Regions from separate parts of the Photorhabdus temperata genome, predicted to be linked through region 2. Evidence: predicted binding sites of a transcription regulator. Region 2 holds the regulator's gene; each other region holds the start of a gene.
What was found. Region 2 encodes sigma-54, which starts transcription at its own class of promoters, with help from an activator protein. Its sites were predicted from a motif close to GTTGGCACANNTTTCGCTNT; they were not measured.
Positions count from the first base shown of each region.

Region 1: the regulator sigma-54 is predicted to act here: its motif matches at 3,505-3,524, upstream of glnK (P-II family nitrogen regulator).
Region 3: the regulator sigma-54 is predicted to act here: its motif matches at 3,640-3,659, upstream of glnA (glutamate--ammonia ligase).

Region 1 is NZ_JAJAFX010000003.1:117,645-122,897, forward strand. Features, by position in the region: RNA gene ffs (signal recognition particle sRNA small type) at 1-54, opposite strand, end outside; gene LGZ99_RS02110 (YbaY family lipoprotein) at 185-631, opposite strand; gene tesB (acyl-CoA thioesterase II) at 883-1,746, shown strand; gene amtB (ammonium transporter AmtB) at 1,819-3,102, opposite strand; gene glnK (P-II family nitrogen regulator) at 3,125-3,463, opposite strand; gene LGZ99_RS02130 (SmdB family multidrug efflux ABC transporter permease/ATP-binding protein) at 3,640-5,253, opposite strand, start outside.
Region 2 is NZ_JAJAFX010000031.1:49,317-54,569, forward strand. Features, by position in the region: gene rapZ (RNase adapter RapZ) at 1-4, opposite strand, end outside; gene ptsN (PTS IIA-like nitrogen regulatory protein PtsN) at 82-549, opposite strand; gene hpf (ribosome hibernation promoting factor) at 674-961, opposite strand; gene rpoN (RNA polymerase factor sigma-54) at 985-2,424, opposite strand; gene lptB (LPS export ABC transporter ATP-binding protein) at 2,452-3,177, opposite strand; gene lptA (lipopolysaccharide ABC transporter substrate-binding protein LptA) at 3,184-3,717, opposite strand; gene lptC (LPS export ABC transporter periplasmic protein LptC) at 3,698-4,276, opposite strand; gene kdsC (3-deoxy-manno-octulosonate-8-phosphatase KdsC) at 4,297-4,860, opposite strand; gene kdsD (arabinose-5-phosphate isomerase KdsD) at 4,878-5,253, opposite strand, start outside.
Region 3 is NZ_JAJAFX010000004.1:61,085-66,337, forward strand. Features, by position in the region: gene glnG (nitrogen regulation protein NR(I)) at 1-854, opposite strand, end outside; gene glnL (nitrogen regulation protein NR(II)) at 864-1,913, opposite strand; gene glnA (glutamate--ammonia ligase) at 2,077-3,486, opposite strand; gene typA (ribosome-dependent GTPase TypA) at 3,913-5,253, shown strand, end outside.

The sequences.
Region 1 (5,253 bases), on a different contig from region 2:
GCTTCCTTCCGGACCTGACCAAGTTAACAAGTTAGCGTTGCGGGAGAACCAACAGAGCCCCCATTGACGTGTTGCTTTAGCTTCAAAGCGACGCCATTATCATTCATACCTACCTAAATAGCAAGACAAGCAGACCCGAATGATGATTTATTGCACATTGCGAGTAAATACACAAGAAAATGTATTATCTGACAGCTTTCAACGTAATTTCGATGTCTTTAGTCTGTCCATTATTAATCACTTCATATGCAGTATCTGTAACAAACATCAAACGATTATGCAGCGAAACAGAAGCACTGACGGCAATACGTGCATGTGGCTTAATTTCGTTTGACTGGTAAGGCAGAACAAAATGGAAAGGTGATTGTTTCCCACCTAAACGCTCTACCTTCTCAGACAGAGTAACTGAAGGCGCATCAGCCAAAGATATATCAGATAAAGTTACTGTCAGAACTGCATCCGCTGGCAACGCAATACGCTGCAATATATTAATATTGCCTTCAACAAAAGAGCGTTTTACTGGATTTTCAATCGCTTCCACCTGAGTATCTGCTATTTCAGGACCTTTACCATTACACCCAACCAAAGCAACCGCCAGTAATACGCTCGCAGGGATCTGCCATAATTTCATACACACTCCTCCACTATTAACTAATCTATATAAATAATAAAATAAATTGAAATATCAAACCGTTAAATCTAAACCGTCTGGATTATAGATTAAAAATTTGAATATAAAACTTCAATTAATCTCATATTCTTTGTTGCACTACTATCAGGACTTAAAACATTTACAATTTAGTTAGTTATTTATCATCTATTAATGGGACAATAATCATCTCTTGTACTCTCTGATAACCAGATAGAAAACAAAGGCATATTATGAGCAAGTCATTAAAGAATCTGATAAATCTGATGAACTTAGAAAAAATTGAGGAAGGTATTTACCGGGGGCAAAGTAAAGATTTAGGCTTTCCTCAGGTTTTCGGGGGACAAGTGATTGGTCAGGCACTTTATGCTGCCAAACAAACCGTTATTGATGACCGGATGAGCAACTCTTTCCATAGCTATTTCTTACGCCCCGGTGACAGTAGCAAACCCATCGTCTATGATGTCGAGATCCTGCGCGATGGCGGAAGTTTCAGTGCCCGGCGAGTCAGTGCGATTCAAAATGGTAAGCCTATCTTTTATATGACCGCCTCATTCCAAAGTCATGAAGAAAGTTTTGAACACCAGAATATGATGCCGGATGTCCCCTATCCAGAAGAACTTATCCCTCAGGACGAAATTGCGAAAAAAATGTCGCATCTGCTGCCGCAGAAGATGCAGAATATTTTTCTCCACCCCTGCCCGCTGGAAATGAGGCCAGTGAAATATTACAGCCCATTCAATTATCTACCAGAAGAACCTGTACGCTATGTTTGGTTCCGCAGTAATGGCGACATGCCTGCCGATCCTTTTATGCATCAATATCTGCTCGGCTATGCCTCTGATTTTAATTTCCTACCAACAGCATTACAGCCACATGGTGTTGGGTTCCTTGAGAAAGATATTAAGATAGCAACTATTGACCACTCTATGTGGTTCCATCGTCCGTTTAAACTAGACGACTGGTTACTCTATGCTATAGATAGTCCATCAGCTTCTGGGGCCCGTGGTTTTGTTCGTGGACAGATTTATAATTATGAAGGTGTACTTGTTGCTTCCACTGTACAAGAAGGGCTAATCAGGAAACGGAACAAATAAAAATAATAAGGGCAGCAAATAAGAAATCAGCATCACACCTACGGTCTTATTGCTGCCTGTTTATATCACAGATTAATTATAAGCACTCTCTCCATGGGAATTAATATCCAGACCTTCTCTTTCAATTTCAACAGTAACCCGCAGCCCTACCAGCAGATCTGCTATTTTAAAAGCAATAAAAGAGACAATTACTGACCAAACCACACAGATTAATATACTGAAAACCTGAATACCTACTTGTTCTAACATGGTTATACCTTCTGCATAACCGGTTCCGCCCAATGATTTTGCCGTAAAAACTCCAGTCAGGAGGCAACCTACGATCCCACATATACCATGTACACCAAATACATCACACACATCATCAACGCGTAACCACCGTTTTAAGGCCACTACTCCCCAAAGCCCGGCAAAACCCGCAATTAATCCAATAATTAGTGCACCACCAACACCAACCATTCCCGCAGCAGGTGTAATACCAACCAGCCCGGCAATACAGCCTGAGCATGCCCCTAAAAGAGAAGGTTTATTACGGAAAAGCCATTCTGCAAAAACCCATGACAGAATAGCGGCGGCAGTCGCCACAATTGTATTCAAAAATGCCAGAGCAGCGATCTCATTAGCAGCACCAGCAGAACCCGCATTAAAACCAAACCAACCGATATAGAGTATAGCAGTACCAATGAAGACCATCGGCAAGTTATGCGGTTTAAATGCTTCTTTCCCAAAACCAGTACGTTTTCCCAGTAAGTAAGCACCAACCAATCCAGCTACAGCAGCATTAATATGTACAACTGTACCACCAGCAAAATCCAACGCACCATCCTGTGAAAGAACACCACCACCCCAAACCATATGCGCCATAGGCAAGTAAGAAAACGTCAACCAGAGCACACTGAAAATTAACAAAGCCGAAAAGCGAATACGCTCGCCTAACGCGCCAATAATCAAAGCGACTGTGATACAAGCGAAAGAACCCTGAAATGCCACATGAATTAACTGATAAAAATTGCCACTTAAGTTCGTGAGTGCCAAATTCTTTAACATCACTTGACTAAAACTACCAAAAAAACCATTCCCTGGCTCAAAAGCCAGACTATAACCGTAAATCACCCACAATACACATACCAGAGCAAAGCTCACCATAACCTGAGCCATCAGCGATAAAACATTTTTACTCCGTAACAATCCACCATAAAATAGAGCGATTCCTGGAATTGTCATAAACAGAACAAGTACTGTACAAATCATCATAAAGGCATTATCAGCTCTATCAACAACACCTTCCGCTGCCTGAGATAATGATGGTAAAAAACTGGCCACAACACCGGTAGCCACAGAGAATTGTCTTTTCATATATATGGTCTCTATCAGTGACTTACAGTGCCGCATCATTAATCTCGCCTGTTCTGATACGGATAGCCTGTTGTAATTCGATGACAAAAATTTTACCATCGCCAACTTTTCCGGTGAAAGCCGATTGCTGAATCGCATGAATTACCTCCTCAACTAACTCATCTGCTACAGCAATATCTATCTTTACCTTAGGTAAAAAATTGACGCTATATTCAGCTCCACGATAAAGCTCCGCATGCCCTTTTTGGCGACCAAATCCTTTTACCTCTGTTATGGTCAACCCTTGAACACCAAGACCAGAGAGAACCTCCCTAATATCCTCCAATTTAAATGGTTTTATAATTGTCGTAATGAGCTTCATATATCCCCCTGCCATCCGGCTACTGTGTTTGCAATAAGTAATTAGCAAGGGGTGTGCCAGAAATTAAAGTATATAAAAATCAATTAATTATAGGATGAATATAAATTACAGAGAGAAGAATAGAGAGAGCAGCGAATGTCCTCTCCCGTTAGCGCACCAAATTAGTGCAAATATGATTAAATCACCATCTCTTTCTCAGAGATTGTGCCACATTCATTTAATGTATCACTCACTTGTTGTAACTGATACATCTGATAGTAACGTCCACGTCTTACCAATAATTGTTGATGGTGTCCTTGTTCAACAACTGCACCACGATGCAGCACCAGAATAGTATCAGCCTCTACAATCGTAGACAGACGGTGAGCAATCACGATCAATGTTGTTTGCTGGCGAATCAATCGTAAAGCCTGTTGTACCGCCTGTTCCGTACCAGAATCAATATTTGCTGTCGCTTCATCAAGGATCAAAATTTGCGGTGCTTGCACTAACACTCTCGCCATAGCAAGCAATTGTTTTTGGCCGGCTGACAACGTATTGCCCTGCTCTCCCAAGATAGTATGAAGACCATCAGGAAGCGTACGCACTAACTCAGCTAATTGCACAGTGTCCAATACCTGCCAAACTTTCTCTTCTGAAATATTCCGACCAAGCGTAACATTGTTAAAGAAAGAGTCAGCGAGAACGACTGGATCCTGCTGAACCATTGCCACACCATTGCGTAATACCGAATGAGACAGAGACGACACAGGCCGGCCATCAAGGTAAATCTCCCCTTTCTGCCACGGGTAATATCCCATCAGTAAATTTGCCAGCGTACTTTTTCCACTACCGGTATGACCAACCAAAGCAATAAAACCATAAGCTGGAACCTGTAAGTTAATATCTTGTAAAACTATTTTGTCATCCCGATAGGAAAAACTGACATTTTCTATATCAATTCGACCACTGGATAGTGGTTGACTATCCATACCATAACCTTGTTGAGGGCTATCCATTAATTCAAATATCCTCTCACCAGAAACTACAGCCTGTTGCAAGATTGATTGTTGAGAGGTCAGTTCGATTAGTGGTTCATTCAACCGCCCAAGATAATTGATAAAAGCATATAATACCCCGACACCAATCACTCCTGCTCCACTGAACCCAAACAACACAATAAGACCGCACAGCACCATAGTTGACAAGAAACTCAGCAATGGACGTAATAAAATCCCATCTAATCGCAACGCCTGCATTTTTGCTTTAAAATGAGCACGATTTGTTGACAACATACGTTCACCAAAACGAGCCTGCTGCCGGAACTGCTGAACAACACTCATTCCATTGATAACTTCATTAAAATTATCATTAATATCAGCTAAATAACTGCGTACCCGTCGGACAATTGGCGTACTTAGATGCTGGTATATCGCCATGACAATCAACACAACAGGAAAAATAAGCATTGCAATCAGTGCCATACGCCATTCGAGCACAAACATGGCTATCATCATCGCACCAATCAACGCTATACTCCGGAATACCGTAGGAACCACATTGACATAAAGATCTTTAATAACCTCTGTGTCGTTCGTTACACGGGAAATCAATTGCCCTACCGGTTGATGATCAAAAGCACTCAAAGGCTGGCGCAATGCTGCATTCATCACATCAGTACGAAGTTGCTGAACCACATCCACTGACACTTGATTGAACAATAAAGTCTGGAAATAGTGTAATGAGGCCGTAATCAGTTGCAGAGCAATAAAGGTTACAGACAGCCCAATAATCACTCCTACTGGCATATT
Region 2 (5,253 bases):
CCATGAGGCGACTCCCCTTAATTTCTCAGTGGTTATTATTATGAGCCACTGTTATCTGTTGCTCTCCATTCATTGCAACAGCTATTCAGTGATAATTGCGTAAAGTTCTTCATCACTTTGTGCCGATCTCAAACGACGGCAGAGATTTTTATCTGCAAGGCGTTTGGCAATCAATGACAGTGTGTGCAAGTGTGTTTGGCATTGATCGTTTGGAACCAATAAAGCAAACAGCAAATCGACTGGTTGATTATCAATGGCATCGAAAGCAATGGGTTGTTCCAGATTGAGGAAAACGCCAACAGCTTGATCTGAGCTTTCTTCATCCAGCTTACCGTGAGGGATAGCAATACCACTGCCAATTCCAGTAGTGCCTACTTTTTCTCTGGTCAATATTGCTTCGAATACAATATTCTCGGGTAATTTAAGCCGCTTAGATGCCAGCTCACTGATAATCTCTAAAGCCCGTTTTTTGCTCGAACAATGTACATTATTGCGCGTACATTCGAGGGAAAGAACAGAGCTTAGTAGTAAATCTGCTTGGTTATTCATTTTTCTATTCGCTTAGGTGCTTAATTGATACCGGATGCCATAGATTATCTGTGGCATCCGGTATTTGTGCACTGTTTTACAGCAAGACTCCGCTGTTTTTACTACAGCTATTGTTAAATAACTGTTAATGTTGTCTCAGTTTATCTTTATGTTTGGTTAACTGACGAGCCAGCTTATCAACTAGTCCATCAATTGCTGCATACATATCTTCATGTTCTGAGGATGCGTGCAACTCGCCTCCGTTAATATGTACCGTGGCTTCGGCGATTTGTTGTACCTTCTCCACACGGAGGATTACCTGAGTCAGGTTGATCCTGTCGAAATATTGATCCAGCTTGCTGCATTTTGCAGTGATAATGTCGCGTAATGCATCAGTAATTTCAATATTGTGGCCAGTTATTTTGAGTTGCATATTGTCTTCCTTCTCTGTTCATTTCAAACCAGACGCTTACGTTGGTTTGATGGCGGAATGGATAACGACTCTCGATATTTTGCGACAGTCCGTCGGGCAACTATAATGCCTTGATCGGCTAGCATGCTCGTCAGTTTGCTGTCACTTAATGGTTTGGCGGAGTTCTCCGCTGCTACCAGTTTTTTCACCAAAGCCCGTATTGCAGTTGAAGAGGCTTCGCCTCCACTTTCTGTATTAACATGGCTGGAGAAAAAATACTTCAATTCAAAAATGCCACGTGGGCTGTGCAGGAATTTTTGGGTAGTCACCCTGGAAATGGTAGATTCATGCATATCGACCTGGAAGGCAATATCTGCCAAAACCATGGGCTTCATATGTTCTTCGCCATGTTCAAAAAACTCCTGTTGCTGCTCTACAATGCAGCGCGTAACTTTCAGCAGAGTATCATTTCGGCTTTCCAGGCTTTTGATAAGCCATTTAGCTTCCTGTAGGTTATTGCGGATAAACTGGCTGTCACTTTCATTGTGTGTATGTTGCCCAAGTTCCGCATAATGCTGATTAATGTGTAAACGGGGAATGCTATCTGTATTTAATTCTACTTGCCAGTGTTCACCCTCTTTTCGAACCAGCACATCAGGGATGACATACTCTGATTCACCTGTGTTTACCGCCAAGCCAGGTCTTGGTTCAAGTGACTGAATTAAATCAATCACTTCTTTCAGTGTATCTTCTTTCAAGCGACTTAAGCGGATTAAATTGCGGAAATCCCGATTACCCAGTAACTCCAGATGTTCGCAGACGATCAGTTTCGCCTCTTTCAGATAAGGTGTTTCTGGTGGGAACATTGATAGCTGGATCAGTAGACAATCTTTTAGATTACGGGCAGCGACACCGATAGGATCGAAATGTTGCACTCGTTTGAGCACGGCTTCCACTTCTGTCAGAGTCAGTTGATCGTCGCCAATGCTAGCAAGGATATCCTCCAGTGGTACAGTAAGGTAGCCTGTATCATCTACGGCATCAATGATTGATGTAGCAATTGCTGCATCTGTTTCCGTGAAAGGGGTCAGTCCTGCCTGCCACATTAAATAGTCTTGCAGGGTTTGGACTGTTTCACCTTGGTAAAGCGGCAGGTCGTCATCACTATAGTCATTACGTGTACCGGAAGGTGTACCAGCTGTATAAATTTCATCCCAGCTGGCATCCAGTGGCAACTCATCCGGTATATCCTTTTGTTGCAGGGCATCAAGCGTATCCATAACGTCAGTTTCGTTGTCGGGAGATTCTTGATTACTGATTTCTTGATGATCTTCATCCTGCTCAAGCAAAGGGTTCATTTCTAACGCTTGCTGTATTTCCTGTTGAAGTTCAAGCGTAGAAAGTTGCAACAAACGAATGGCTTGTTGGAGCTGTGGTGTCATAGCCAGTTGCTGACTGAGCCTGAGTTGCAAACTTTGCTTCATAGCGTTAAATCAATTCTCCTGGCTGAATTAGAGCCGGAAACCTTCGCCTAAATAAACGCGCTTCACCTGTTCATTATTAAGGATATCACTCGGTGTGCCGTGAGCAATCAACTGCCCTTGGCTGACGATATAAGCACGCTCACAGACATCCAATGTTTCACGGACGTTATGGTCTGTGATCAGGACGCCTAGCCCGTAATCCCTCAAATGCTGAATAATTTTTTTGATATCGATTACTGAGATTGGATCTACGCCGGCGAAAGGTTCATCCAGCAAAATAAATTTAGGATTGGCGGCCAGTGCGCGGGCAATCTCTACGCGGCGACGCTCACCCCCGGAAAGGGATTGACCCAGATTGTCCCGTAGGTGGCTGATATGGAACTCCTCCATCAGCTCTTCGGCACGTTCCTTTCGTTGTTCCTGTGTCAGATCCTGACGGATCTCCAATACGGCCATCAGATTGTCGAAGACGCTCAGACGGCGGAAAATAGAAGCTTCCTGAGGCAAGTAGCCAATACCACGGCGCGCCCGTTCGTGAAGTGGCAGTAGGCTGATATCTTCGCCATCAATGGTAATTGTCCCGGCATCCCGTGAAACAATGCCTACGACCATATAAAAAGTCGTGGTTTTCCCTGCGCCGTTAGGGCCAAGCAGACCAACAATTTCACCGGAGTTCACGTTTAAGCTGACATTTTCAACGACCTTACGGCCTTTGTAAGCTTTTGCCAGGTTTTCTGCGTTTAGTATTGCCATATCTCGTTATTTACTCTTGTTGTTAACCGCAGGGCTTTCTTCTTGTAACTGAGAAGGTAACAGAACAGTTGTCACTCGTTTACCTTTGTCACTGAACGCTTCCATTTGCTGGGTTGGGACCAGGTAAGTGATACGGTCGCCTTTTATATTGCTGTCTAATTGTTCCAGATAGGCGTTGCCAGTCAGTGTAACCAGCTCCTTATCCATTTCGTAACGCATTTTGGCGCCGCGGCCTTTGATGGGTTTGCCGTTGTCCTGTAGCTGATAGAAAGTGACCGGATTACCAAATGCCTCAACAACCATTTTTTTAGAATCGCCATCTGGGCGGGTCACAACAACTTTGTCAGCGTGGATATCAATAGAGCCCTGTTTAACGATCACGTTTTCTGTAAATGTGGCAGTGTTCCCGGTCATGTCAAGGGATTGCTTGGCAGAATCAATAGAAATTGGTTTCTGTGTGTCATCTTTCAGTGCCAGAGCCGGAAGACTGACTGTAAAAATGGCACTGGCAATAAGAGCATTACGGATTCTGTTGTTCATGTTGGATTTCATAGTAGGTGTTAACCTTTTCAATCAGTTCAGCGGTTTTGTTCCGCAGATTGCCACGCATTTTCATACCGACGGACTTCAATCCTACGCCAATCAGTGTGACCTGATCGTCGGATGAAACATCCTGAGTTACCAGATTGACGATAGCATTTTCTGTGGTAATACGCTGTAATTGTGTCGTATCAGTCAGGCTGTCAACCTGCACATCTCCGTAAAGATAGAGCATTCTGTCGTTGGTCAGTTTGGCTTTGTTCGCACGAACTGTCCATGTAGCAATGGCATTTGAGTCATATGTCGTTAATACCGGCTTGGTAAACCAGGTAAGTTTTGACTCAGCATAATTCTGGACGTCATCAGCGACCAGTTTGTACGTCAGCTTACCCGTAGGATCATAAACAAAGGTTATGGTTTCCTGGCTTTGGTATGTTGGCTGACTGTTATCTGTATCAGAAGATGAGTTAGTCTCGTCTGAATCAGATAAGTTCCAGCCAATTAACGCCAGGGTGATTAATGCCAGTATTATAGCCAGCCAGGATTTGATTTTATCCATTCTCGTTTCGCTTCAACCTACTATATTGATAATCCTTTGGCCTCTTCCAGTTTATTCTGAGCGAAAAGCACCAAATCACAAAGTTCTCTTACTGCACCGCGCCCCCCAGCAATCCGGGTGACATAATGTGCTTTTGGTAATAGCAGTGGATGCGCGTCTGCCACAGCGACAGATAAGCCCACTTGTTCCATGACCGGCCAGTCAATCAGATCATCACCGATGTAAGCAACCTGTTCTGGTGTTAGTCCCAGTTTATCTAACAGTTCTCTATACGCCAAAACCTTATCACTTTGTCCTTGGTAAAGATGTGTAATGCCCAGTGTATTTGCTCGATCTTCCAGCAATTTTGCCCGACGGCCGGTAATAATAGCGACTTCGATTCCTGAAGTAATCAGGCAACGAATTCCGTAGCCATCACGAACGTTAAACGTTTTCAATTCTTCGCCGTTATTGCCCATATATATCAGGCCATCAGACATCACACCGTCAACGTCGCAAATCAGCAGACGGATTCTACCGGCTTTTTCAATAATGTCTTTATTAACTGGACCATAACAGGTATCCAGATAAACTAATTGGCTCATTAAGACGTTCTCTCAGGTTAAACTACGCCAGCTTGTAGCAGGTCATGCATATGTAATACACCAAGTAATTTATTTTCCTCGGTAACCAGTAAGGAAGTGATATGGCGTGATTGCATTAAGTTTAATGCATCAACGGCAAGAGCATTCGGTTTGATACGGATACCGCCAGTTGTCATAACAGCTGAAATTTTGACATTGTACAAATCAATTCCCATATCAAACACTCGCCGCAAGTCACCATCGGTAAAAATACCATCAATATACATATTTTCATCGCAAACGACGGTCATACCCAGTTTTTGGCGGGTGATTTCGACGAGAGCTTCACGTAAAGAGGCATCGCGATTCACTCTTGGGATATCATCACCTGTATTCATTAAATCACTCACCAGC
Region 3 (5,253 bases), on a different contig from region 2:
AGATCCTGGTGGGTTGCAGCAATAATCCGCACATCCACTTTCACAGGTGCATAGCCGCCAACTCGGTAAAACTGGCCTTCAGCCAATACCCGTAACAGGCGGGTCTGAATGTCTAATGGCATATCGCCAATTTCATCAAGAAATAGCGAACCGCGATTGGCCTGTTCAAATCGGCCATGACGTACTTGATTGGCGCCGGTAAAAGCCCCTTTATCATGACCAAACAGCTCTGATTCAATCAGATCTTTGGGAATCGCGGCCATATTAAGTGCAATAAATGGTTCATGGGCTCTTGGACTGTGGCGGTGCAGGGCATGGGCCACCAGCTCTTTTCCTGTACCGGATTCGCCATTAATCAACACACTGATCGAAGAGCGAGAAAGGCGGCCAATAATGCGGTAAACATCTTGCATAGCAGGCGCTTCACCTATCATGTCGGAAACCGGTGTAATGACCTGTGGATTTTTAGCGGGTTGATTCTGTTCGCGGGAGTGGCTAAGTGCCCGTTCCAGCAGTGCGGCGGCTTCATCAATATCAAAGGGCTTTGGTAAGTAATCAAAAGCGCCTTGTTGATAGGCATTGACTGCGGCATCCAAATCAGAATGGGCTGTCATAATAATGACCGGCAGCAACGGGTGACTCTGCTTGATATTGTTCAGCAGGTTCAAGCCATTCATTCCCGGCATACGGATATCAGAAATCAGGACATCCGGTGTGTTTTGGGTCAGTGCAGTCAGTACGCTGTCAGCGTCTGCGAAACTGATGCATTCCATCCCCGCGCTACTTAGCGCCCGTTCAAGTACCCAGCGGATTGAGTCGTCATCATCAACGATCCAGATTTTTCCTCGTTGCATAGCTATCCTCTATTTCTTGATCGGTAAGTAGATAGAAAATTCTGTGTGCCCAGGCCAACTGGTAAATTCTATTTTACCGGAGTGCTGATCTATCAAATTACGGGCAATGGATAGACCAAGACCGGTTCCGCCTTCATGAGCACTGACCATCGGGTAAAACAGGGTGTCCTGAATCTGTGGTGGGATACCTGGCCCGTTGTCTTCCACATCTATTCTGGCAGCCAGACGATAGCGCTTACCATGCAGGGTGATTTGGAAAGCGGTTCGGGTGCGCAGGGTAATGACACCACCCTGTGTACCCAGAGCTTGCAAGGCGTTACGGGTGATGTTCAGCAGCACCTGCTCAATCTGATCCGGGTAGTGAGCCAGTTCCGGCAGACTCGGATCGTAATCTTTTATCAGTGTGACGTTATCCGGCATCTCCAGCGAGACTAATTGATAGACCCGCTCTGCAACATAATGAATGCTTTGTTTAATTTGTTCGCCTGGGTGTTGTGGGCCAAGTAATCTGTCCACCAGATGACGTAACCGATCCGCCTGTTCAATAATTACCTGGGTGTATTCCTGCAAAGCAGGATCAGGCAGCGCTCTCGAAAGTAATTGCGCGGCTCCCCTCAGCCCGCCGAGAGGATTTTTAATTTCATGCGCCAGCCCCCGAACCAATTCCCGTGCCGCTATCTGCTGGGCTTGTTGTACCTGCTCTTGGCTTAACCGGCGTTGACTATCCATAGGCGCCAGTTCCAGCAAAATAAACTGCCCGGAAATGGGTTGGGCACTGAGCGACATAATATGAGAGCGGTTATTAACCACTAATGTCACTTCGTTGTCCGTAAAACTCTGACCGCTGACTAAACTGGCGTACATCAGCTCTGTATCCAGTGAAAAGTAACTGAACAGCACCGGAAGAGGTGTACCTAATAGTTTACGGGCGCTCTGAGCTAATAGTTGCAGCGCTGCATGGTTGGCATAGCGGATCACGAGATCGGTATCCAGCACCAGTACGCTGTTAATCAGTGAGTTTAATATTTGCCCGGTATCGGGTAGATTTTCCGTTTTCATTCATACTCCCACCACACTCCCGCACCTTTTTGGTGCACTGTATCATATTCGAGCGTAAAACCTAGCCAAAGCCTGAACTCAGGGAATAGGAAAAAGGCCCATCCGAAGATGGGCTAAAGGTTTCACGGCAACAAAAAATGATCAGCGGGAACGGCGCTGGTAATTACACACTGTAATACAGTTCAAACTCCAGTGGATGTGGCGTCAGGCGGACACGTTCCATTTCACTGTTTTTCAATTCAATATAAGCATCAATGGCGTCATCGGTGAAGACACCACCACGGGTCAGGAACTCGCGGTCGGTATCCAATGCTGCCAATGCTTCATCCAGGGAAGAAGCGACGGTTGGGATCTCTTTGGCTTCTTCCGGTGGCAGGTCATACAGGTTTTTATCCATCGCATCACCCGGATGGATTTTATTGATGATCCCGTCAAGGCCAGCCATCAACTGAGCGGCAAATGCTAAATAAGGGTTAGCTGCCGGGTCAGGGAAACGGACTTCAATACGGCGGGCCTTGGTGCTGGCGACAACCGGAATACGGATGGATGCAGAACGGTTACGGGCAGAGTAGGCCAGCATAACCGGTGCTTCGTAGCCCGGAACCAGACGTTTATAAGAGTTGGTTGTCGGGTTGGTAAATGCGTTCAGTGCACGGGCATGTTTGATAATACCGCCAATGTAGAACAGCGCCAGTTCAGACAGACCACCGTATTTGTCACCGGCAAACAGGTTGGCGCCGTTTTTGGACAGGGACATATGACAGTGCATGCCGGAGCCATTATCACCAACCAGTGGTTTTGGCATGAAGGTGGCGGTTTTGCCAAAATTGTGCGCCACATTATGTACGACGTATTTGTAAATCTGGGTTTCGTCAGCCTTTTTGGTCATGGTGTTGAAGCGGGTCGCGATTTCATTTTGACCGGCAGTGCCAACTTCATGATGGTGAGCTTCCACAACCAACCCCATCGCTTCCATCGTCAGGCACATGGCTGAACGTAAATCTTGAGAAGAATCAACTGGAGGCAGGGGGGCGTAACCGCCTTTTACCGCAGGCCGGTGGCCTTTGTTACCGCCTTCGTATCGAGTTCCAGAGTTCCATGCTGCTTCAATATCATCAATATGGTAGTAGGAACCGGACATAGAACTGCCGAAGCGTATGTCGTCAAACAGGAAAAACTCAGGTTCAGGCCCACACAGGACGGTATCTGCAATGCCGCTTGAACGCAGAAAATCTTCAGCGCGTTTGCAGATGGAGCGTGGATCACGTTCATAGCCTTGCATTGTGCCGGGTTCCAGAATGTCGCAACGGAGGATCAGAGTGGCATCATCAAAGAACGGATCAAGCATGGCTGTACTTGGATCTGGCATCAGCACCATGTCGGATTCGTTAATCCCTTTCCAACCGTGAATTGAAGATCCGTCGAACATTTTTCCATCTTCAAAGAAGTCCGCATCAACCTGATGAGCAGGAATGGTCATATGTTGTTCTTTGCCTTTGGTATCAGTGAAACGTAAATCAATAAACTTCACCTGATGCTCTTCAATCATGGTTAAAACATGTTCAGCGGACATACTCGGTTTCTCCTGGTTTGTGTCGGTCTTGATAAAATGGTTTTAGATTAAGACTTAAAGAAAACACAGTTACATTGTTTTACCTTAACAAGGCTATTTATGCGTTTGCAAACTTGTCGTTGTAAAAAACAATCTTATTAGATGAGAAAAACAATTGCGAAAAGCGTGCCAACTTTCTGACACCTTGCAATATACTGTGTTATGGGTATCACCATGATGGGATGCCTTAATATTCAGGAAAATTGCACTGTATTGGTGCGATTATGTTACTATCCTGCACCCTGTCGGTGCATTTTTATCAATAGTGCATCTTTTATAGGCGTGAAAGGGATCACAGTTCCATTGGTATCAAGTTGTTAAGAACAGATTCTTGTGATCCTGTTTAGTCCCTCGACCAATGTGTGTACAATAGCGCGCTATTTCTAAATGCCTGAGGCAAAGTTTGTGATCGAAAAATTGCGTAATATCGCCATCATCGCGCATGTTGACCATGGTAAAACGACCTTGGTTGACAAGCTGCTGCAACAATCCGGTACTTTCGGTGACCGTGTGACAGCGACAGAACGTGTGATGGACTCCAATGATTTGGAGAAAGAGCGTGGAATTACTATCCTCGCAAAAAATACCGCCATTAAATGGAATGACTACCGTATTAATATCGTAGACACTCCGGGACATGCTGATTTCGGTGGTGAAGTAGAACGTGTTATGTCTATGGTTGACAGCGTACTGTTGCTGGTCGATGCTATGGATGGGCCTATGCCTCAGACCCGTTTTGTAACGCAGAAAGCGTTCGCTCATGGTTTAAAACCTATTGTTGTTATCAACAAAGTTGACCGTCCTGGCGCACGTCCTGATTGGGTTGTCGATCAGGTGTTTGACCTGTTTGTAAATCTGGGCGCGACTGACGAGCAACTGGACTTCCCAATTATCTATGCATCTGCACTGATGGGAATTGCCGGTACCGAGCATACTGATATGGCCGAAGATATGACGCCGTTATATCAGGCGATTGTCGATCATGTAGAGCCACCGAAAGTTGACCTTAATGGTTCATTCCAGATGCAGATTTCTCAGCTGGACTACAACAACTATGTTGGTGTTATCGGTATTGGTCGTATTAAGCGTGGTACGGTTAAACCAAACCAGAACGTGACGATTGTTGATAGCGAAGGTAAAACCCGGAACGGCAAAATTGGTAAAGTTCTGGGCCATTTGGGCCTGGAGCGTATTGAGAGTGAGCAAGCGGAAGCGGGTGATATCGTTGCGATTACCGGTTTGGGCGAGCTGAATATCTCCGATACCCTGTGTGACACCAGCGTTGTTGAAGCCCTGCCGCCACTGGCTGTTGATGAGCCGACGGTAAGCATGTTCTTCTGTGTTAACACCTCTCCTTTCTGTGGTCGTGAAGGTAAATATGTCACTTCACGTCAGATCCTTGAGCGCCTGAAGAAAGAGCTGGTTCACAACGTCGCACTGCGTGTCGAAGAAACCGAAGATCCAGATGCGTTCCGTGTTTCTGGCCGTGGTGAACTGCACTTATCTGTTCTGATTGAGAACATGCGCCGTGAAGGTTTTGAACTGGCGGTATCCCGTCCGAAAGTTATCTTCCGTGAGATCGATGGCCGCAAACAAGAGCCATTCGAGCAGGTGACTCTGGATATTGAAGAGCAGCATCAGGGTAATGTGATGCAGGCGCTGGGCGAGCGTAAAGCTGATCTGCGTGATATGTTGCCAGATGGTAAAGGCCGTGTGCGCCTTGATTAC